Regions from separate parts of the Microbacterium sp. LWH10-1.2 genome, predicted to be linked through region 1. Evidence: predicted binding sites of a transcription regulator. Region 1 holds the regulator's gene; each other region holds the start of a gene.

What was found. Region 1 encodes HrcA, which represses chaperone genes, less so after heat shock. Its sites were predicted from a motif close to TTNGCACTCGNNNNNNNCGAGTGCNAA; they were not measured.
Region 2: a site for HrcA is predicted at 1,623-1,649, ahead of groL (chaperonin GroEL). Genes of this name have one in related genera too.
Region 3: a site for HrcA is predicted at 3,962-3,988, ahead of groES (co-chaperone GroES). Genes of this name have one in related genera too.

The regions. Positions count from the first base shown of each region.
Region 1 is NZ_CP151638.1:1,239,092-1,246,177, reverse strand. Features, by position in the region: gene MRBLWH10_RS05895 (16S rRNA (uracil(1498)-N(3))-methyltransferase) at 1-490, opposite strand, end outside; gene dnaJ (molecular chaperone DnaJ) at 494-1,609, opposite strand; gene hrcA (heat-inducible transcriptional repressor HrcA) at 1,648-2,676, opposite strand; gene MRBLWH10_RS05880 (carboxylesterase family protein) at 2,747-4,168, shown strand; gene hemW (radical SAM family heme chaperone HemW) at 4,158-5,375, opposite strand; gene MRBLWH10_RS05870 (DUF1990 family protein) at 5,375-6,028, opposite strand; gene lepA (translation elongation factor 4) at 6,095-7,086, opposite strand, start outside.
Region 2 is NZ_CP151638.1:588,278-595,363, reverse strand. Features, by position in the region: gene groL (chaperonin GroEL) at 1-1,586, opposite strand, end outside; gene MRBLWH10_RS02790 (LytR C-terminal domain-containing protein) at 1,711-2,289, opposite strand; gene MRBLWH10_RS02785 (DUF3263 domain-containing protein) at 2,358-2,615, opposite strand; gene MRBLWH10_RS02780 (DUF2332 domain-containing protein) at 2,625-3,617, opposite strand; gene msrB (peptide-methionine (R)-S-oxide reductase MsrB) at 3,674-4,078, shown strand; gene MRBLWH10_RS02770 (nitroreductase family protein) at 4,075-4,629, shown strand; gene MRBLWH10_RS02765 (DMT family transporter) at 4,630-5,541, opposite strand; gene MRBLWH10_RS02760 (SOS response-associated peptidase family protein) at 5,622-6,278, shown strand; gene MRBLWH10_RS02755 (MmcQ/YjbR family DNA-binding protein) at 6,280-6,663, shown strand; gene MRBLWH10_RS02750 (hypothetical protein) at 6,819-7,086, shown strand, end outside.
Region 3 is NZ_CP151638.1:2,498,470-2,505,555, forward strand. Features, by position in the region: gene MRBLWH10_RS11885 (ABC transporter ATP-binding protein) at 1-247, shown strand, start outside; gene MRBLWH10_RS11890 (ABC transporter ATP-binding protein) at 244-981, shown strand; gene MRBLWH10_RS11895 (ABC transporter substrate-binding protein) at 1,087-2,346, opposite strand; gene rarD (EamA family transporter RarD) at 2,491-3,426, opposite strand; gene groES (co-chaperone GroES) at 3,580-3,876, opposite strand; gene MRBLWH10_RS11910 (class I SAM-dependent methyltransferase) at 4,013-5,224, shown strand; gene MRBLWH10_RS11915 (hypothetical protein) at 5,225-6,424, opposite strand; gene MRBLWH10_RS11920 (hypothetical protein) at 6,470-6,934, opposite strand; gene tsaD (tRNA (adenosine(37)-N6)-threonylcarbamoyltransferase complex transferase subunit TsaD) at 6,931-7,086, opposite strand, start outside.

The DNA of each region.
Region 1 (7,086 bases):
CCGCGCGCTGCGCGAGCTGTCCCGTCGTGAGAGGCTCCGAGACCTCGGGGATCCAGGGCCGATGCGCCTGCTTCGCGGCCTCGCGCACGATCGTCGCCCAGCGCTCGCGCCCCTTGACGGCCTTGGGCCCGTCCCAGCGCGAGACGCTGCGGCTCGCCTGCCACGGGACGATCTCGTCGACGCCGAGCTCGCAGGCCGCCTGGACGGCGAGCTCATCGCGATCGCCCTTGGCCAGCGCCTGAACGAGGACGATGCGGGGCGTCGGCGCGTCGTGGACCGCACGGTCGGACACGCGCACGTCCACCCGGGTCGGAGAGACCTCCTCGGCGACACCGGTGAGCCAGACGCCTGCACCGTCGCCGATCGTCACGGATTCGCCCACACGCAGTCTGCGGACGACCGCCGCGTGCTTCGCCTCTGCACCGGTGAGCGACACGAGGTCGCCGACCGCGGCATCGGTCGACGTCTCGACCAGAAAGTGCAGCGCCATGGCTCAGTGCGAGCGGAAGCGGTCGCGGAGCTTGGAGAACAGCCCCTGCTGGAACTGCGCGAGCTGCGGTCCCGGCGACTTCGCCTTCTTCGCGAAGTCCTCGATGAGCGCGCGCTGCGCGGAGTCGAGCTTGGTGGGCGTGACCACCTGCACGCCGACCCTGAGGTCACCACGCTGGGATCCCCGCAGCGGGGTGATGCCACGGCCCTTGATCGTCAGGACGTCACCCGACTGGATGCCGGAGCGGATCTCCAGGTCGACCTCGCCGTCGAGCCCCTGGATCTTCGTGTCCGTTCCGAGGATCGCGTCGGTCATCGATACCTCGAGCGTGGCGAGGAGGTCGTCGCCGTCACGGCTGAACGCCGCGTGCGGGCTCACCGTGACCTCGACGTACAGATCGCCGTTGGGGCCACCGGCCTTGCCCACCTCGCCGGAGCCCGGCAGCTGCAGTCGCAGCCCGGTCTCCACACCGGCGGGGATGTCGAGGGACACCGTACGACGCGACCGCACGCGCCCCTGACCAGCGCAGGTTCCGCACGGGTACGGGATCGTCGTGCCGTAGCCCTCGCAGGTGCCGCACGGCTGCGAGGTGATGACGTTGCCGAGAAGGCTGCGGACCTGACGCTGCACGTGGCCGGAGCCGCCGCAGATGTCGCAGGTGACGGGCGACGTGCCCTCCTGGCAGCAGGATCCCTGACACGTCTCGCACAGCACCGCCGTGTCGACCTCGATGTCGCGGTGCGCGCCGAACACCACGTCGCCGAGCTCGAGGGTCACACGCACGAGCGCGTCCTGGCCGCGCTCGCGCCGTGACCGCGGACGCGCGCCGCGCCCGCCGCCCTGCGCGGCGCCGAAGAAGGTCTCGAAGATGTCGCCGAAGCCTCCGAACCCGCCGAAGTTTCCTGCGGCGCCGTCTCCGCCGCCCATGTCGTACCGGCGTCGCGACTCGTCGTCGCTGAGCACGTCGTACGCGTGCGTGACGAGCTTGAAGCGCTCCGCCGCCTCCTCGCCCGGGTTCACATCCGGGTGCAGCTGACGCGCGAGGCGTCGGTACGCCTTCTTGATCTCGTCGGTGGACGCCTCTCGGGATACCCCGAGAACCTCATAGTGATCCGCCACGATGGCCCTTCTCCGTGTGTGTTCGTTCGGCGGCCGCCTCAGCGGCTCGCCTCGTCTTCGTCGAGCATCCGCGACAGGTAGCGGGCCACGGCCCGCGCCGCCGCGAGGTTGCTCGGATAGTCCATGCGGGTCGGGCCCATGACGCCGACGCGCGCGGTGCCGCTCGGTGCGGCGTAGTTGCTGGCGACGATCGACGCCTCGCCGAGACCGAACGGAGCGTTCTCCGTGCCGATGCTCGCGGCGAGCCCGTGCACGTCGGTCTCCATCTCGCTCATCAGCCGCAGCAGCGTCACCTGCTCCTCGATCGCCTCGAGGAGAGGATGGATGCTGCCGCGGAAGTCCTGTTCGCGCCGGGCCAGAGTCGCGGCCCCCGCCATGACGAGGCGCTCCTGGCGGAACTCGCCCAGCTCGTCGATGATGACGGTCGCGAGGGCGCGCAGCGCGGCATCCGTCGTCGTGTCATCGGCGAGCAGGGTCTGCAGGCGCTCAGCGGCGTCGCTCACCGCACGGCCCGTGATCAGCGCGGACAGCCGCGCCCGCAGCACCGCCACATCGGCCTCGTCGAGCTCGATCGGGAGCGGGGTCATGCGCTGTGAGACGCCGCCGGCGTCGGTGACGAGCACGACGAGCATCCGGCTCGGCGCGAGCGCGACGAGCTCCAGGTGGGTCAGATGCGCCCGGGCGAACGACGGGTACTGCGCCAGGGCGACCTGCCCCGTGAGCTGCGTGAGCACACGGACGGTGCGCGCCATCAGGTCGTCGAGATCGGCGGGGTCGGCGAGGAAGGACTCGATCGCGCTGCGCTGAGCCACGGTGAGCGGCCGCAGCTGAGCCAGGTGGTTCACGAAGACGCGATACCCCTTGTCGGTCGGCACGCGCCCCGAGGAGGTGTGCGGAGCGGCGATCAGCTCCTCGTCCTCGAGCAGCGCCATGTCGTTGCGGATGGTCGCCGCGGAGACGCCGAAGGAGTACCGGTCGACGATCGTGCGGCTGCCGACGGGTTCGTGCGTCTCGACGTAGTCCTGCACGATCGCGCGCAGCACCTGCAGGCCTCGCTCTGTGACCATCTCACCCTCCCGCCTGGCACTCGGACCGATAGAGTGCCAATCCTATCGCGTGCGCCCTAGGATGGCGCTCATGACCACGCCGTCCACCGCTTCCGTCAGCACCGGGGTCCTCCGAGGAACCGTCGAGGACGGCGTCCGTCGCTTCCTCGGCATCCCGTATGCCGCGCCGCCGTTCGGGGACAACCGGTTCCGCGAGCCGCAGCCCGCTCCCGCCTGGACGGGCGAGCGCGACGCCACGTCCTTCGGCCCCACGTCTCCCCAGCTCCCCTACTCCGGCGCGACCGGCGAGCTGCTGGGTTCGGTGCGCATCGACGGCGAAGACATCCTCACCGTCAACGTCTGGTCCCCGGTCGACGCCTCGGACGCGCCCGTGCTGCTGTGGATCCACGGCGGCGCCCTCGAACGCGGCACCGCCGCGCTCTCGATCTACGACGGCACGGGATTCGCACGCGCCGGCATCGTCTTCGCCTCGATCAACTACCGCCTGGGCTCGGAGGGCTTCTCCGTGCTCGAGGACGCACCGCGCAACCTCGGCCTGCGCGACGCCGCGGCCGCCCTCGACTGGGTCCACCGCGAGATCGCGGCGTTCGGCGGCGATCCCGCGCGCATCACGGTGATGGGCGAGTCGGCGGGCGGCGCGATCGTCGCCGGTCTCCTGGCCCGTCCGAAGTCGCGTGCGCTGATCGCTCAGGCGATCATCGAGTCCGGTCCTCTGGAGGCGCAGACACCGGAGAAGGCCGGGCGCGTCACCGCGCAGCTGGCGAAGCGGCTCGGCATCCGCGCCGATCGGGAGTCCTTCGCCGGCGTCGACCCCGATCAGCTCCTGCAGGCCCGCCGCGAGCAGTCGGCAGGCTCCTCTCCCCTCGCGGGCGCGCCGGGATTCCAGTTCTCGATCGACCCCGACAGCCTCCCCCGGTCTCCCCACGAGGTGCTCGGCGAGATCGACACCCCGCTGCTCATCGGCAGCAACACCGACGAGTACCGGCTGTGGTTCCCCCCGGAGGCGCTCGCCGGCATCAGCAGGGCGAAGCTGCTGATCGCGCGTCTCGCGCTGCGCATCCCCGGCCGTGCGGTGGCCGCGTACCGCGCCGACTTCCCTTCGGCGTCGACCGGGGAGATCTTCGGACAGCTCGCGACCGACGTCATGCTCCGCGCTCCGCTCAGTCGTGTCGCGAGAGCACGCCCCGCGAACACCCACGTCTACGAGTTCGCCTGGCCCAGCCCCGTGCGCGACCTCCGGGCCGCGCATGCGCTCGAGCTCGGGTTCGTGTTCGACCGGCTCGACGACCCCGAGACGCAGCGCATGGCGGGGACCGACGCTCCGCGCGAGCTCGCCGCCGACATGCACCGCGCGTGGGTCTCCTTCGTCACCACTGGCGACCCCGGATGGCCCGCTTTCGGCTCCGAGCGCAGGACGCGCCTGTTCGATGCCGTGACCACCACGGTTCCCCAGCGACGCACGATCGGCATGGATCTGCTCCCTAGTCGGTGAGCTCCCGCACGACCGCATCGGCCAGCAGCCGGCCGCGGAGCGTCAGACGAACGCGGCCGCGAACGGCGGAGGCCGGATCCACCAGACCGTCGGCGATCAGGCCGGCGACGCGGGCTCCGTTCCCTGCGGGGAGGTCCGCCACGGCGATGCCCTCGGCGAGACGACTCAGCAGCAGCACCCGCTCCAGCATCCGCGACGCCTCATCCGGGCGCTCGGTTCCGGCAGCCGGGGACTCGGATGCCGCGAGCCGCTGCGCGTATGCGGCCGGATGCTTCACGTTCCACCAGCGCAGACCCGCGACGTGACTGTGCGCCCCGGGGCCGAAGCCCCACCAGTCGCTCCCCCGCCAATACGCGAGGTTGTGACGCGAACGCTGATCCGCGGAGCGCGCCCAGTTGCTGACCTCGTACCACTCGAAACCGGCGGCGGCGAGCCGCGAGTCGGCGAGCTCGTACATGTCTGCCTGGAGATCGTCATCGGGTGACGGCACCTCGCCGCGGCGGATCTGCCTGGCCAGCTTCGTGCCGTCCTCGATGATCAGCGCGTACGCGGAGATGTGGTCCGACTCGAGGTCGAGCGCGGCGTCGAGAGAGGCTTCCCAATCGGCCAGGGACTCCCCCGGCGCACCGTAGATGAGGTCGACACTGACCGCGAGACCGGCGCCCTTCGCCGCCTCGACGGCGGTGCGGACGTTCTCCGGCCGGTGCGTGCGATCCAGCGCAGCGAGCACGTGCGGCACGGCGGACTGCATGCCGATGGAGAGCCTGGTGACCCCGGCATCGGCGAGAGTCCTGGCGACCTCGGGGGTCACCGTGTCGGGGTTCGCCTCGACCGTCACCTCCGCGCCATCGGCGAGCCCGAAGGCCGACACCGCCGCATCCAGCATCCGCGCGAGGTCGCCCGCGGGCAGCAGCGTGGGCGTGCCGCCTCCGAAGAACACCGTGTCCATCGGCCGGAGCGCTCCGGCGTCCGACAGCACACGACGGGCGAGGGAGATCTCCGCGGCGAGGGTGTCGGCGTAGTCCTCCTGCTTCGCGCCGCGCAGCTCGCCCGAGGTGTAGGTGTTGAAGTCGCAGTACCCGCACCGCACACGGCAGAACGGGATGTGCAGGTACGCCGAGAACGGCACGGAGGGATCGACGGAGAGATCGGCGGGGAGCCCGCCGTCCGCCGGGGCCGGATCGCCGAGGGGAAGAGGACCCGCCATCAGACGGGGGTCGCGTAGAGCGGGGAGATCGCCCGCAGGTACCGGGCGAACAGCTCTTTCCTGCGCCGCTTCACGAGCGCGGGAACCATCCGGTACAGCATCGCGTTCGGCGCGTCGAAGGCGCGGACGGTGAACCACACCTCGTCGTTGTCCTCGCGCCAGTCGATGTCGAACGACTCCTCGCCGCTCACGACCGACCCTCCGACCGTGCCGAGCACGAAGCCGATGCGGCGCTTCTCCTCCGTCACGGAGATCACCCGCAGTTCGGCATCGGCGCTCATGCCTGCCACATGGCCGTGCAGCTTCAGGGTCATTCCCGGGCCGACGAAGGGCGTGCCCTCCGCGTCGAAGCGCTGTTCGATGTCGTGCTTGCTCGGCGCGATGGGGTTGCCCTCGGCGTCGAAGCTCACTCCGGCGTACGCGGGACCGGGGGCCGGGCGCACGTCTTGGATGCCGAGCCCTGCGGCTCGCTGCGCCGTCCACGACAGCAGGGACTCCCCTGCGGTCTGGAACCGCTCGGAGCCGCTGCCGATCCGCCAGGACTGCTCCGCCGGGATGCTGCGCTCCGGCGGGTACTGCATCAGATCCGGGGCGTGGGTGGCACCCACGGCCGCATAGTCAACCGTGTCGTCTCGGAAAGTCCCGCGCCGCATGATCTCCACCCTACTTCGGCTTGCCTGAGCGATCACCCCCACGCGCCGCGGGCACCCAGAACCGGACTACTTCTTGTCCTTGCCCTCGACGTCGCCGGAGAGCGCGGCGATGAACGCCTCCTGGGGGACCTCGACGCGACCCACCATCTTCATGCGCTTCTTGCCCTCCTTCTGCTTCTCGAGGAGCTTGCGCTTTCGGGTGATGTCACCGCCGTAGCACTTGGCGAGCACGTCCTTGCGGATCGCGCGGATCGTCTCACGTGCGATGATGCGAGCGCCGATCGCGGCTTGGATCGGCACCTCGAACTGCTGCCGCGGGATGAGCTTGCGCAGTCGCTCGGCCATCATGGTGCCGTAGGCGTATGCCTTGTCGCGGTGCACGATCGAGCTGAAGGCGTCGACCTTCTCGCCCTGCAGCAGGATGTCGACCTTGACCAGATCGGCCTCCTGCTGGCCGGAGGGCTCGTAGTCCAGCGAGGCGTACCCCTGGGTCTTGGACTTCAGCTGATCGAAGAAGTCGAAGACGATCTCACCGAGCGGCATGTTGTAGCGCAGCTCGACGCGCTCCTCGGAGAAGTACTCCATTCCCAGCAGCGAGCCTCGCCGCGACTGGCACAGTTCCATGACCGTGCCCACGTAGTCCTTCGGGAGCAGGATCGCGGCCTTGACCATCGGCTCGGAGACGGAGCCGATGCGCCCGTCGGGGTATTCGCTCGGGTTCGTCACGGTGACGGTCTCGCCGGTGTCGGAGGTGAGCACCTCGTAGATGACGCTCGGGGCCGTGGTGATGAGATCGAGGCCGAACTCGCGCGCAAGCCGCTCGGTGATGATCTCGAGGTGCAGGAGCCCGAGGAATCCGCAGCGGAAGCCGAAGCCGAGAGCGACGGAGGTCTCCGGCTCGTAGACGAGAGAGGCGTCGGACAGCTTCAGCTTGTCGAGCGCCTCGCGCAGCTCCGCGTAGTCGCTGCCGTCGATCGGGTACAGGCCGGAGAAGACCATCGGCTTCGGATCGGTGTACCCGGCCAGCGCCTCGGATGCCGGCTTCCGGCTGGTCGTGA
Region 2 (7,086 bases), 650 kb from region 1:
GGGGCGGCGGCCTTCTCGGGCTTGTCGGCGACGACGACCTCGGTGGTGAGGAAGAGGCCGGCGATCGACGCCGCGTTCTGCAGAGCCGAACGCGTGACCTTGGCCGGGTCGATGATGCCCGCTGCGAACATGTCGACGTACTCGCCGGTCGCAGCGTTCAGGCCGTGACCCGAGGCCAGCTCGGCGACCTTGTTCGCGACGACACCCGGCTCGAGACCGGCGTTGAGAGCGATCTGCTTCAGCGGAGCCTCGATCGCGACGCGAACGATGTTCGCACCGGTCGCCTCGTCACCCGTGAGGGTGAGAGCGTCGAGAGCCTTGGTGCCCGACTGGATGAGCGCGACGCCACCACCGGGGACGATGCCCTCCTCGACGGCTGCCTTCGCGTTGCGGACGGCGTCCTCGATGCGGTGCTTGCGCTCCTTGAGCTCGACCTCGGTGGCCGCGCCCGCCTTGATGACGGCGACGCCGCCGGCGAGCTTGGCGAGGCGCTCCTGCAGCTTCTCGCGGTCGTAGTCGCTGTCGGTGTTCTCGATCTCGCGACGGATCTGGGTCACGCGACCCTCGATCTGCTCCGCCTCGCCCGCACCCTCGACGATCGTGGTCTCGTCCTTGGTGACGATGACCTTGCGCGCACGGCCGAGCAGGTCGAGCGTGGCGTTCTCGAGCTTGAGGCCCACCTCTTCGGTGATGACCTGTCCGCCGGTGAGGATCGCGATGTCCTGCAGCTGCGCCTTGCGACGGTCGCCGAAGCCGGGAGCCTTGACGGCGACCGACTTGAAGATGCCCTTGAGCTTGTTCAGCACGAGCGTCGCGAGAGCCTCGCCCTCGACGTCCTCGGCGATGATGACGAGCTCCTTGCCGTCCTGGATCACCTTGTCGACGATGGGCAGGAGGTCCTTGATGTTGGAGACCTTCTGGTTCGCGATGAGGATGTACGGGTCTTCGAAGACAGCCTCCTGGCGCTCCGGGTCCGTCACGAAGTAGGGGTTCAGGTAGCCCTTGTCGAAGCGCATGCCCTCGGTGAGCTCGAGCTCGGTGCCGAAGGTCTGCGACTCCTCGACGGTGACGACACCCTCCTTGCCGACCTTGTCGATCGCCTCGGCGATGAGCTCGCCGATCGCGGGGTCGGCTGCGGAGATGGACGCCGTGGCGGCGATCTGCTCCTTGGACTCGATCTCCTTGGCGCTGCTCAGCAGCTCCTCGGTGATCGCCGCGACGGCCTTCTCGATGCCGCGCTTGAGCGAGATCGGGTCGGCGCCGGCCGCGACGTTGCGCAGGCCTTCGCGGACGAGGGCCTGTGCGAGGACCGTGGCGGTGGTGGTGCCGTCGCCGGCGACGTCATCGGTCTTCTTGGCGACCTCCTTGACGAGCTCCGCACCGATCTTCTCGTACGGGTCGTCCAGCTCGATCTCCTTGGCGATGGACACGCCGTCGTTCGTGATGGTGGGGGCGCCCCACTTCTTCTCGAGCACGACGTTGCGGCCACGCGGGCCGAGGGTCACCTTGACCGCGTCGGCGAGGATGTTGAGGCCGCGCTCGAGGCCGCGGCGGGCCTCCTCATCGAAAGCGATGATCTTTGCCATGAGTTTTGTCGTCCCTCCTGGACGTAGACGTTGGGTTTAGCACTCAGAGTGAGAGAGTGCTAACGCCATTCTGGCACTCGACACCTTCGAGTGCAAGCCGCGAGGAGGGTGCGCCGCCGACCGATCAGGGGGCCGGAGTCTCCTCCGTGGTGGCCGGGGCGGAGGACGAGCGGTCGAGGCCGATGACGACGGTCAGCTGCTTGCCCCCGGTCTCGTTCATGGAGGCGTAGAAGTCGCTCTTCTGCACGTCCGCTCCGCCGATGAGGTTGGCGAGCCCGATGGCCGCGAGCTCGTCCGCGTCGTCGACGTAGTACACGGTCGTCGTGGCGAAGTCCTTGCTGGCGCTCTCGGTGGCGGAGACCTTGTCGGCGGTCCATCCGCTGTCGATGAGCTTCGCCCGGATCTGAGCCTCGAGGCCCTCCTCCGGAGTCGCGTTCAGGATCATCACCGAGTAGGCGGTGTCGACGACACCGGTCTCGACCGGCGTCGGCGTCGACGACGGCACGGCCTCGGGGAAGAGTGTGATGCGGCCCATGACCACGAGCGAGCCGAAGATGCCTGCGATGATCAGCACCAGCGCGGCCACGAACGACCAGAGCAGCACGACCCAGCCGTTCATGCCGGGGGCTTCGGCGCGATGCGCTCCTACACGTCCTGCGGAGTGGGGGACGTCGTCGAATCGGTCACGAGTGGGCTTGGACACCACTCGATGCTAGCGGCACCCGCCTGTGCGTCCGCATCACGACGGCGGCGGCGTCCGAAACCGCGGACTCAGCCGACGAAGCCGGGAGTCCTGGCCGAGCGCTGCAGCGCACGGGACTCCCTGATCCGACGGAGCCTGCCGACGAGCATCGGGTCGTACGCCAGAGCGGCGTCGGAGTCGATCAGCCGACCGAGCAGCTGATAGTAGCGCGCCGAGCTCATGCCGAGCTGCGCGCGGATCACTTCTTCCTTCGCGCCGCTGTGCCGTGGCCACACGGTCTCCAACGCGAGGATCGCACGATCGCGCTCGGTCATCTCTCCCAGCATGAGAACAGGTTAGATCGCCGCGACGCCATCGCCGCCGCGCCACTCCCACCATCGTCCGAGCGGATCAGCCGCGGCCCGCACCCTGCCGTCCAGCGCGACGACGAAACCGCTCCAGGATCCGTCGTCGACGGGGGGCTCCCAGACATCGAGGAGAGCCGGCGGATCGATGGTGATCCATCTGGCCGGGAGCGCGCGGATGGCCTCGACGAGCGCGAGCCTCTGCTCCCGGGGGATGTGCACCAGCACGCCGGGGGTGGTGATGACGAGCGTCGCACCGTCCGGCGCCTCCGCGGCGAGCGCGTCGATCCGCTCCAGGGCGTCACCGGCGATGAGGTGCGGAGGGTCGGATGCGGCGATGTCGAGCGCCGCCGTGACGCGATGCTCGCGCCCCTCCTCCCCCGGCCAGACGAGGCCCTGCAGCCAGCGGCGATCGCGTTCGTCGGACGCGTCGAGGGGCGCGAGGTCGATGCCGGCACGCCACACGACCTCCGGCAGGCGCAGGGGTGGAATCCCACCGTCGATCACGCTCTCCAGCACGACGGCCGACGGGCCGTCCACCGGGTCGAGAGATCGCCGCGGCATCCCTTCTCCGTCGACGAACCGATAGGAGTACCGGTCGGGATACAGGCAGAGCCCTGCCGAGGCGCCGATCTCGAGCAGCGCGATGGGGCCCTCGATCTCGCTGAGCACGGGGAGCAGCGGCGCGAGGCGGAGGGGCTCGTTGGTCTGGAGCCGTCTCGCCGTGCACTCCGCGACGATCTCCTCGGCATGCGCGAGCACGAACCCCCGCCAGGCGCCGTACGCGGTCAGATCCGCGCCGAGCATCCGCGTGACGGCGAAGACCAGCGGCGGCTGGCGACGGTTCTCGGGTATGCGCGACAGCACGTCACGCACCGCCGGGTCGCCGGCGACCCCGAGCGCCCACTCGGCGTAGAGATCGCTCCGACCTGGCGCCTCCTGCTCGGCGAATCGGGCGTAGCGCTCCTGCACGGCATCCGTCATCCGTCCATTCTGTCGCGGCGGACCCCGTTCACAGCCGGACGCGCGAGAATGGAGGCATGGCGTACAGCGTGGACAAGACAGAAGAAGAGTGGCGCGACGAGCTCGGCGCGGATCAGTACGCCGTGCTGCGTGAGGCGGCGACCGAGCGCGCCTGGACCGGCGAGCTGCTGGACGAGAAGCGCGCTGGCCTCTACACGTGCGGTGCGTGCGGTGCGGAGCTGTTCAAGAGCGGCACGAAGTTCGACTCCGGATGCGGGTGGCCGAGCTTCTACGAGTCCATCCGTCCGGAGGCCGTCGAGCTCATCGAGGACACGACGCTCGGCATGGTCCGCACGGAGGTGCGGTGCGCGCACTGCGGCTCGCACCTCGGGCATGTCTTCCCCGACGGGTTCGGAACGCCCACCGGCGACCGCTACTGCATGAACTCGATCGCCCTGAACTTCACCCCGGACGCCGAGTGAGCGCGCTGGAGGCGGTCCGCTCCCGTCAGTCCTGGTCCAAGGTCACCGAGCTCGCGCCCAACCGCGAGGAGCTGCTGCAGCTCGTGGCGGCCGCCGGACGCGTCGCCGACCACTCGTCGCTGCGCCCCTGGCGTCTGATCGAGCTCCGCGGCGCCGACCGCGAGGTGCTGGGTGCGGCGATCGCGAAGGCCGAGGGCGACAAGTCGCCGTCGTCCAAGCCGCTGCGCGCGCCGCTGCTGATCGCCGTGGTCGCCAGCTACCGCAAGAGCGACAAGGTGCCGCGGTGGGAGCAGGAGGCCGTGGCATCCGGTGTGGCCCACACGCTGAGCCTGCTGCTGGACGAGGCGGGGTGGGGCGTCCTGTGGCGCACCGGCCACTACACGCGCTCCAAGGCCGTCGCCAAGGCGCACGGTCTCGGCAAGGACGAGGAGCTGCTCGGCTGGCTCTACGTCGGCGGCAAGCCTGCGGGCAAGCGCCCCGGTCGGCGCAAGCCCGTCGACGCGCGCAAGCTCGTGACGCGGATGCCGAAGAAGAAGGACAAGAAGAAGTAGTCAGCGCGCGCGCCGACGCGGCACGGCCACGACGACCGATCCGACGGCGACGACGACCATCGCCGCGAGCTGCCAGAGAGCGGGACCCGCCTCCACCGGCCAGATCAGATCGATGACGACGGATGCCGTGAGCTGACCGAGCACGGAGCCGAGCCCCATCAGGAGCACCCCGGTGTGCGCGACGATGAAGGCCCCGAGCAGGATGTAGGCGAAGCCGAGGAATCCGCCGAGGTACAGCCACGGCTCGGCGGGCGGCGGCTGCGGCATCCCCCTGACGGCGATGCTGACGCCCGCGGCGAGCGCGAGGGCCACGGTCCCGGCGATGAAGCTCATCAGCGTCGCCGTGATCGGCGACTGCACGCGCTGCGCGAGCCTGCCGTTGGTCGCGGCCTGCCAGGCGATGCCGACCCCTGTCGCGAACGGCAGGAGGAGCATCCACAGCGGCGCGGTGGAGAGGACGTCGCCGGAGAGCGAGATGCCGACGGCGGCGAGGGCCAGCGCCCCTCCGAGGACCCTCCCAGGGGTCACCGCCACGACACCGGCCGGGCCGAATCCGATGCGGTCGAGCACCAGGCCGTGCAGCGTCTGCCCCGCGACGACGCCCACGGTGAAGAGCGAGACGCCGAGGACTCCGGCGGTGATGCCCTGGGTGGAGACGGTGAGCGCGCCGCAGGCGCCACCGAGCAGCATCCAGAACGGGATCGTGCCTCCGCGGACGCCCGTCCACAGCCGCACCGCGCCACGGCGGGCCGACGGGATGCACGGGATCACGACGACGAGCACGAGGAGTCCGACGGAGAACGAGATGAATCCGGCGACGATCCCGTTGTCCACCTCGACGCCGAGCACGCCGTTGACGCGCGCCTGGACGGCCGTCATCACGCCGATCGCGACCGCTCCGCCGAGTGCCAGCGGAGCGGACAGGGAGCGCTTCTCGATCACCTGTCGACCCTACCCGAGCCCGTGTCGGGGGCCGGGTCTACTCTGGCAGCATGTGCGCGAGCTACGGCCTTGACCCCCGGTTCACCGACAGCGACGATCTGCTCGACTCCGCCGAGCAGGCGGTGCTCGACGCTCTGCGCACCTGGGCCGACCGCAACGCCGGCGAGACCGTGCGCCCCACCGGGAGGAACCTCCGCAACCTCAATCCGATCCTCCTCGACGACGCCGGCTCGACGGCCGTCGAACCGGCGTGGTGGGGCTTCCTTGTCGACGGCCAGCCCGCGAGGTTCCCGTCCATCAACACGCGGTCGGAACGGCTCCAGGAGCGCCCCGGCAGCCTCCGCTCGCGCGCGCTCGTTCCGGCGACGGGATGGTACGAGCTCAAGAAGCCCGAACGGGTCTGGCACGAGTTCGGGCTCGACGGCGGCGGGCTCTTCGGCATGGCCGCCGTCACACAGCGCGGTCGCACAGACGACGGCGAGTGGTACACGTGCTACTCGATCGTCATGCGCCCTGCACCCGCGCACCTGGTCGGCATCCACGACCGGATGCCCGTGCTCATCCCCACCGCGTTCGCTCAGGACTGGCTGCGCGCGCAGGGCGACCGCGAGCTCATCGACGAGGCACTGCTGGCGGCGGCATCCCTCGATGAGCGGGTCGTCGCGGTGCCCCGTGCCGACGACAAGGGCACGGACCGGCTCTTCTGACATGGATGCCGCAGAACTGATCGCCCTGGCGTCCGCGCGCGCCGAGGAGCTCCCCGGGTCGGAGCGGGAGAACCCGTTCGGCCCGGAGTGGGACGTGTTCAAGGTCCGCGGCAGGGTGTTCCTGCTGACCCCTCTCGACGGCACGGGACGGGTGACGCTGAAATCTCACCCCGATGATGCGGTGGCCCTGCGGGAGACGTTCGCCGACATCGTCCCGGGCTACCACATGAACAAGAAGCACTGGATCACGCTGCTGCCCGGGCCATCGCTGGAGGCGGATCTCATCCCCGAGCTGGTGACGGAGTCGTACCTCCTCGTGGTCGAGAAGCTGCCGCGAGCGCAGCGTCCGGTCGACCCGGCGATCTTCGGTCGACCGCCCGCCTGACAGTGTCCTTGACCCCTTTTGGGGGTCACGCGTGACCCCCGCGTCACTTTTCACGCCGAACGCGCACCTTCCCTGTAAGGGAGCATCCGGATCCGGTCCCCAGCAGGTCACCCGAGGCCTGCCGAACGGATGCTCCCACTACCAGGGAGGTATCGATGCGGAACGACCGTGTCGACGCGCGGCGAGTGCGCCGCGCCGCGGTGGTGGAGGAGTCGGTGCTGCAGCGCACGCGCGCGGCGCAGTTGCTGGCGAACGATCTGAAGCTCGAGGTGGTGCATACGGGCGCGACGCTCCCGATGTTCATGGCCTGGCTCAAGCGCACGGATCGGACGCGGTGGCCGCATCTGCTCGTGCTGGATCTGCCGACCGACGTCGATCCGCCGCGCGATCTCGACCTCATCGCCGCGCTGCGCGACGCCGGCA
Region 3 (7,086 bases), 1.3 Mb from region 1:
CTGGGTCGTCGTCATGGCCGAGGGGCGCGTGGTGGCGGAGGGTCCGCCGGAGGACGTCATGGAGGACCCCGCGGTCGTCGACGCCTACCTCGGCGCGCACCAGGACCTCGACCTCGGAGCCGTCACCGGTCGCATCCCCGTGCTGGAGGACGCCGCGGCCGCACGACTGCGCGAGAAGATCGAGGCCGAAGCCGAGGCGGAGCTCGCCGCGGAAGAGACCGATTCCCCCGAGGAGGGTCGCGCATGAGCGATGAGAAGGTGATCGTCGAGCTGAAGGACGTCCATGCCGGGTACCTGCCGGGCGTGAACATCCTCAACGGGGCGAATCTGGTGGCCAGACAGGGCGAGTTGATCGGGATCATCGGCCCGAACGGCGCCGGCAAGTCGACCCTGCTGAAGTCGATCTTCGGCATGGTGAACGTGCGCTCCGGTGACATCACCGTGAACGGCGAGAGCATCGTCGGCCTCAAGGCCGACAAGCTCGTCAAGCGCGGGGTGGCGTTCGTCCCGCAGACGAACAACGTCTTCCCCTCGCTGACCATCGAGGAGAACCTGCAGATGGGGCTCTTCCAGAACCCCAAGATCTACGCCGAGCGGCTCGAGTTCGTCAGCGGCATCTTCGCGGAGCTCGGCAAGCGGCTCAAGCAGCGCGCCGGCTCCCTGTCGGGTGGAGAGCGCCAGATGGTCGCGATGTCGCGCGCTCTGATGATGGACCCGTCGGTGCTCCTGCTCGACGAGCCGTCTGCGGGCCTCTCCCCCGTGCGGCAGGATGACGCGTTCATCCGCGTCTCCGACATCAACAAGGCCGGCGTGACCACGATCATGGTCGAGCAGAACGCCCGTCGCTGCCTGCAGATCTGCGACCGCGGGTACGTCCTCGACCAGGGCAAGGACGCGTACGAGGGCACGGGGCGCGACCTGCTGAACGATCCCAAGGTCATCGGGCTCTACCTCGGTACGCTGGGCACCGACGCCGCCTGAGACGCGTTCCGTCTCGTCACTGCGCTCCTCGCTCTACGAGCGAGACGAACGCGCAGGACACGGAGAAGGCCCCGGATGCGAGCATCCGGGGCCTTCTCAGCGATATCAGTTGGTGCGGGTGATGGTGTTGTCCGCGCCGTACTTGTAGATGCCGATCGTGGCGTCCTGCGGGTCGCCGTTCTCGTCGAACTTCACTCCTCCGGAGTAGCCGTCGTAGTCGGCCACCTTGCCGGAGTTGATGATCTTGGCGCAGTCGGCGAAGGTCGTGCACTTCTCACCGTCGCCGGAGCCGCCCGAGACCTCCTGCATCTTCGCCGCGATGTCGGCGCCCTTGGTGGAGCCGGCGGCGAGCGACGCGAGAGCCACGAGCACGACAGCGTCGTACGCCTCACCCGCGTAGGTGAAGTCCTTCACCTCGGCGTTGCCCTCGCCCGTCCAGAAGGTCTGCAGACGCTTCGTGAAGTCGTCGGCGAGCTTGGGGCCGGCCTTGGTGCCCTGGGCGCCCTCGAGCGAGACAGGGATGTCGGTGCCGTAGTCGGACAGGTTTCCGTCGACCATGTAGAACTTGTCGGCCGTGATGCCGGCGTTCACCAGCAGCGGGGCGATCGTCTTGAACTGGTCGAACGAGACGATGGCGACGGCGTCCGGGTTCTGCGCCTTGATGGTCTCGACCTGCGCGTCGAACTGCGCGTCGCCGACGTTGAACGACGCCTCGGCGACGACCTTGCCGCCGGTGCCCTCGAACGTCTTCTTGATGGCGTCGTTGAGGCCGGTGCCGTACGCGTCATTCTGGTAGATGATGCCGAGGGTCTTGTGTCCGTCTTCGGCGATCAGGTTGCCGAGCACCTCGCCCTGCAGCAGGTCGCTGGGGGCGGTGCGGAAGTACAGGCCCTTGTCGTCCCACGTGGTGAAGTCGGGAGAGGTGTTCGAGGCCGAGATCTGGAGGATGCCCGCGGCGACGTTGCCGTCGAGGATGAGCTTCGAGACGCCGGACGCCGCGGCGCCGACGATGGCGGACACGCCTGCACCCTGCAGCTTGGTGATCGAGGTCTCATAGGCCTTCGTGTCGGTGTCGCCTTCGTCCTCGGCAGTGAGGTCGATGGTGATTCCGGCCTTGGCGTCGTTGATCTCCTTGACCGCGAGGCCGACGCCCGACTCCATGGGCGGGCCGAGGAAGGCCAGAGCACCGGTCTGCGGCAGCAGCGACCCGAGCTTGAGAGTGAGGTCGGCGGACGGCTTGTTGCCGCCGTCGCCGGAGTCGGACGGCGTGCTGCTCGCACAGCCCGAGATGACGAGTGCCGACGCGCTGACCAGCGCGACCCCGGCGAGGACCTTCGCTGCGCGCGAGCCCTTCAGTGCGTTCATGTTGCTCCCTTGGATATCTGAGCGTGGAATGCGACCACGATCGGGTGCTCTAACCCTAGAGCGTGGCAGGAGCGCGTAGTGGGTGCTTAGGTTTCGGTGCGTTAACGATCCGACACCGGGTTCCGCCGTCGATGCACCCGAGGTTCAGACGAGTTCTGCAGGGCCGCTTCCACGGCTCCGCCGCCCCGCGAGGAGAAGGTCGGCCACGAACACGCCGATCGCGATCCAGACGAGGATGAAGCCCGCCCAGCGTGCGGGAGGCATCTCCTCATGCAGGAAGGCGACGCCGATCACGAACTGCATGATCGGGGTGATGAACTGGATCATCCCGATGATGGTGAGGTCGATCCGTCGCGTCCCCGCCGCGAACAGCAGCAGCGGCACCGCCGTCGCGACGCCGGCGAAGCCCAGCAGCAGTGCGTGGGGGACGCCGTTCGCCCCCATGGTGATGCCTGCGGGGGTGAAGGCCACCAGGATGAGCTGCACGATCGCGATGGGGATGAGCCAGAAGGACTCGAGGGTCAGACCGCTCACGGCATCCACCGCCGGTCCGATCTTCTTCTTGATGAGTCCGTAGATGCCGAAGGACGCGGTGAGCGAGAGCGCGATCCAGGGGAACTCCCCGTAGGCGACGACGATCACGATCACCGCGACGGCGGCGATGCCGATCGCCGCCCACTGCATCCGGCGGATCCGCTCGTGCAGCACGAAGACGCCCAGCAGCACCGTGGTGATCGGATTGATGAAGTAGCCGAGGCTCGTCTCCACCACCCGGTCGTTCAGGGTGCCGAGGACGAACACCTGCCAGTTCACGTAGATCAGCAGGCCAGCGAGCGCCGTGAGGCCGAGCAGCTTCGGCTGCCGGATGATGACGCCGAAGGCCTTCCATCCGCGTGTGACGGTGAGCAGGATCAGGCAGAAGACGAAAGACAGCAGCACACGCCAGGCGACGACCTCCCACGCGCCCGTGGGCACCAGCAGCAGGAAGTACAGCGGCAGCACTCCCCAGAGCAGGTAGGCGGCGACGGCGTAGACGGCCCCCGCGGTCTGGCCGGTGCGGGCGGGGGCGTCAGGGGTCACCGCACAACCCTATGCCCGTGGGCGGAGGCCGAACGCGTGTTCAGCCGCCACGACCGCGGTTCGGCAGGAATCGGTCGCCGCGTGACTGCTCCGGACATGCAGAAGGGGTTCGGATGCCGAAGCATCCGAACCCCTTCTGCGTTGTGCGCTGGATCAGCGAACGACGACCGCGAGGACGTCGCGAGCCGACAGGACGAGGAACTCGTCTGCGCCGAACTTCACCTCGGTGCCGCCGTACTTGCTGTAGAGCACGCGGTCGCCCACGGCGACGTCGAGCGGGACGCGGTTGCCGTTGTCATCGATGCGGCCGGGGCCCACGGCCACGACCTCGCCCTCCTGGGGCTTCTCCTTGGCGGTGTCGGGGATGACCAGGCCACTCGCGGTGGTCTGCTCGGCCTCGACCTGCTTGATGACGATGCGGTCCTCGAGCGGCTTGATGGAAACCGACACGGTCTACCTCTTCTTTCTTGACGCTGACACGAAAGACTTGTTCGCACTCTCAACCCGAGAGTGCTAATCCAGTCTAAGCGCTCAGCTGGCACTCATGCAATGCGAGTGCCAGCGGGGCACGACCTAAGCTGAACGGGTGGAGATGTCCGAGCTGCGCGCCCTGCTCACCCCCGACGGACTCGAGCTCCTCGACGCCCTCGGGCCGATCGAGTCGACGGGCGAGGTCGCCAGGGCCGTGTCGCGACTGCGCGCTGCGGGCCACTCCCCCGAACTCGTCTCGGCGGTCGTGGGTCAGGCCCACCTGCGCGCCAGGGCACGGGCGAAGTTCGGCGACTTCGCCGAGCGGATGCTGTTCACCCGCGCCGGCCTCGAGCAGGCGACGAGACTGGGGGTCGCCGCACGGCACGCCCAGCGCATCCGCAGCGCCGGCCTGACGAGTGTCGCCGATCTCGGCTGCGGAATCGGCGGCGACGCCCTCGCCTTCGCCGGGGCAGGACTCGAGGTGACGGCCGTCGACGCCGACGAGGTCACAGCCGCGATCGCCGCGTACAACCTCGCGCCGTTCGGATCGGACGTGCGCCACAGCACGGCGGAGGATGCGTACCGGGAGCTGAGCACGGCGACCGCGCCCGCCGCTCGCGCGATCTGGATGGACCCCGCGCGACGCACCTCCGGGCACGCCGAGACCCGCCGCGTCTCGGCCGACGACTACTCACCGTCGCTGGACTGGGCCTTCGACGTGGCATCGCGCACGCCGACCGGCATCAAGCTCGGCCCCGCGCACGATCGCGACAGCCTCCCGGCAAACGCCGAGGCCCAGTGGGTGAGCGCGGACGGCAGCGTCGTGGAGCTCGTGGTCTGGACCGGCGTCCTCGCCAGAGAGGGCGTGCGCAGAGCGGCGCTCCTCATCCGCGGCGAGCGCTCCTACGAGCTCACCGCGGGCGCCGACGCCGAAGACGCGCCGGTGCGCCCGCTCGGCGCCTTCCTGCACGAACCGGACGGAGCCGTCATCCGCGCGCGGCTCATCGGCGACGTCGCCCGCAGCCTGGAGGCGGGGATGCTCGACGAGCGCATCGCATACCTCACCTCGGATGCCGCGCTCACGAGTCCGTTCGTGCAGTCGTTCCGCGTGCGCGAGACGATGCCCGCCAATCCCAAGGCGATCAGTGCGGTGCTCAAGAGGAACGGCATCGGCACCCTGGAGATCAAGAAGCGCGGCATGGACGTCGACCCTGCCGCCTTCCGCAGGAAGCTCGCGTTGAAGGGCGCGGAGTCGGCGACGCTGATCCTCACCCGCATCGGTGACGAGCGTCTGGCGATCCTCGCCGACCGGGTGTCTGCGGCCTAGTCAGCCGGCAGGATCCACCGGCGCCTGGACCTCGATCGGATCCCCCGACTCGGTGTCGATCACCACGAGCGATCCGCCGGTCGGACCCTCGGTGATCGTCAGGTAGGGCATGCCCCAGCCGGTGAACTCCACGGTCAGGGACCACGGCGAGTCATCCGCGTCGCCGGAGCTCAGCCGGATCGGCGCCTGCTTCCCGCCGTTGTCCGGCGCGGCGCATTTCGATGCATCCACGACGTCGACGATCAGGCATCTCTCCATCGAGCCCGTGTCGGTGAAGCGGTCGGCGACCCACACGGATTCTCCGCGGAAGTGTCCGATCAGGGACATCCCCGGCTGGTACCCCTCGTCGATGAGAGCCTGGGCACGCACCTTCTCCTCGCCCTCGAACTGACTGAGCATGGAGTCGTCGTAGTCCCAGCGGTTGATCGCGACCATCACCTCGCCGGCCGTGGTGAGCATGCCCGTGGCGTTCACACTGCTCCCACCCATCGAGCCGCCCTCGTCAGAAGGCACCGAGATCGACGCGTTCAACGGGAACGTGGCGAACTCGTCATCGGTGACGCAGTTGATGGAGGACTGCTCCCCCACATCGAGGGTCAGGCACGACTGCGGCTCCGGCGCGCTCTTGGTCGCGAACCACACGAGGGCGTCTCCATCGCGCGCGACGGCGCGGAGCGAGCCGTCGTCGAACTTCTGCGCCGTGTAGAGCTCCAGCTTGCGCTCCACCTCCTCCGCGCTGAGCGGGATGTCGCTCGCGCGCGGAGAGAACAGCGCCCAACCCGCGCCGAGTCCGATCGCCAACAGGACGGCGGACGCAGCGGCCACGGGCTTCCCGTGCGACCGCAGAGTCCTCCAGATGCCCGGCGCCGCCTCGTCTGCCGCGCTCTCGGTCTCGGTCTCGTCGGCCACGGGCGCCGCTGCGGCGTTCTCCTCGTCGACGACTCCCCGCGTGACGGGAGGCTGCACCTCGCCCGCCCGCATGCCGTCCAGGCGGACTCCGTCCACCGGCCCCGTGTCGCGGACCGCCGTCCGCGCGGAGCGCTCCGCTGCGGGGGCTGCAGCCTCGGGGCGGGCGCTCTCGCGGAGGGCGTGCTCGAGCTCGTGCAGACGCCGAGCCTCGGCATCCGTGAGCGACGCCTCGCGGCCGTACGCCTTGCGCTGGAGCGCACGACGCTCCTCGCCGTCATGATCGTGCGGCATCGGCCCCCCTGATGACATCGATGTCCGGTCGGCGTCGAGCATCCGCTACCCGAACCTCTCGAACTGCAGACCGGCCCACACCAGCCAGCCCAGACTGTACGTCGTCGCCGCGAGGCCGAGCACGAGAGCCCACGTCGCGACGGCTCTGCTCTCGGCCGGACGCCGCAGCGACATGATCGCCGCGATCACGGCCACCACCGCGACCGGGATCACCCAGCCGACGAAGAACGAGGCGCACAGCGAGACGATCGCGGCGAGCAGCGCCCAGGGCGCGAGCCGCGTCTCGTCGACGGACGCGGGCGCAGCCGAGGGCTCCCACCCGTCGTGTTCGTCGTCGTCTTCGAGGTGCGGACCGCTGGCGACGATCGGCTCCACGGTCACCGGCCCGGTGGGCAGCTTCGTGTACGCGTCGCGTCTGGCGCCGGGGAGACGAGCAGACCCCGCCGGCCGCTCGACCTCGCCGCTGGGTCCTTCGATGCGGGCGCGCAGCCCGTCGTCCGGTGTGGTCATGAGCGCTCGGCCACCTGGATCTCCGTGACGGGGAGGGTCGAGTCGGCGCCGAAGGCGAGGGTCGACGGCCGCCGACCGGAGGAGATCAGCTCTGCGGCGAGCGCCGCGATCATGGCGCCGTTGTCGGTGCACAGCGACAGCGGCGGGATGCG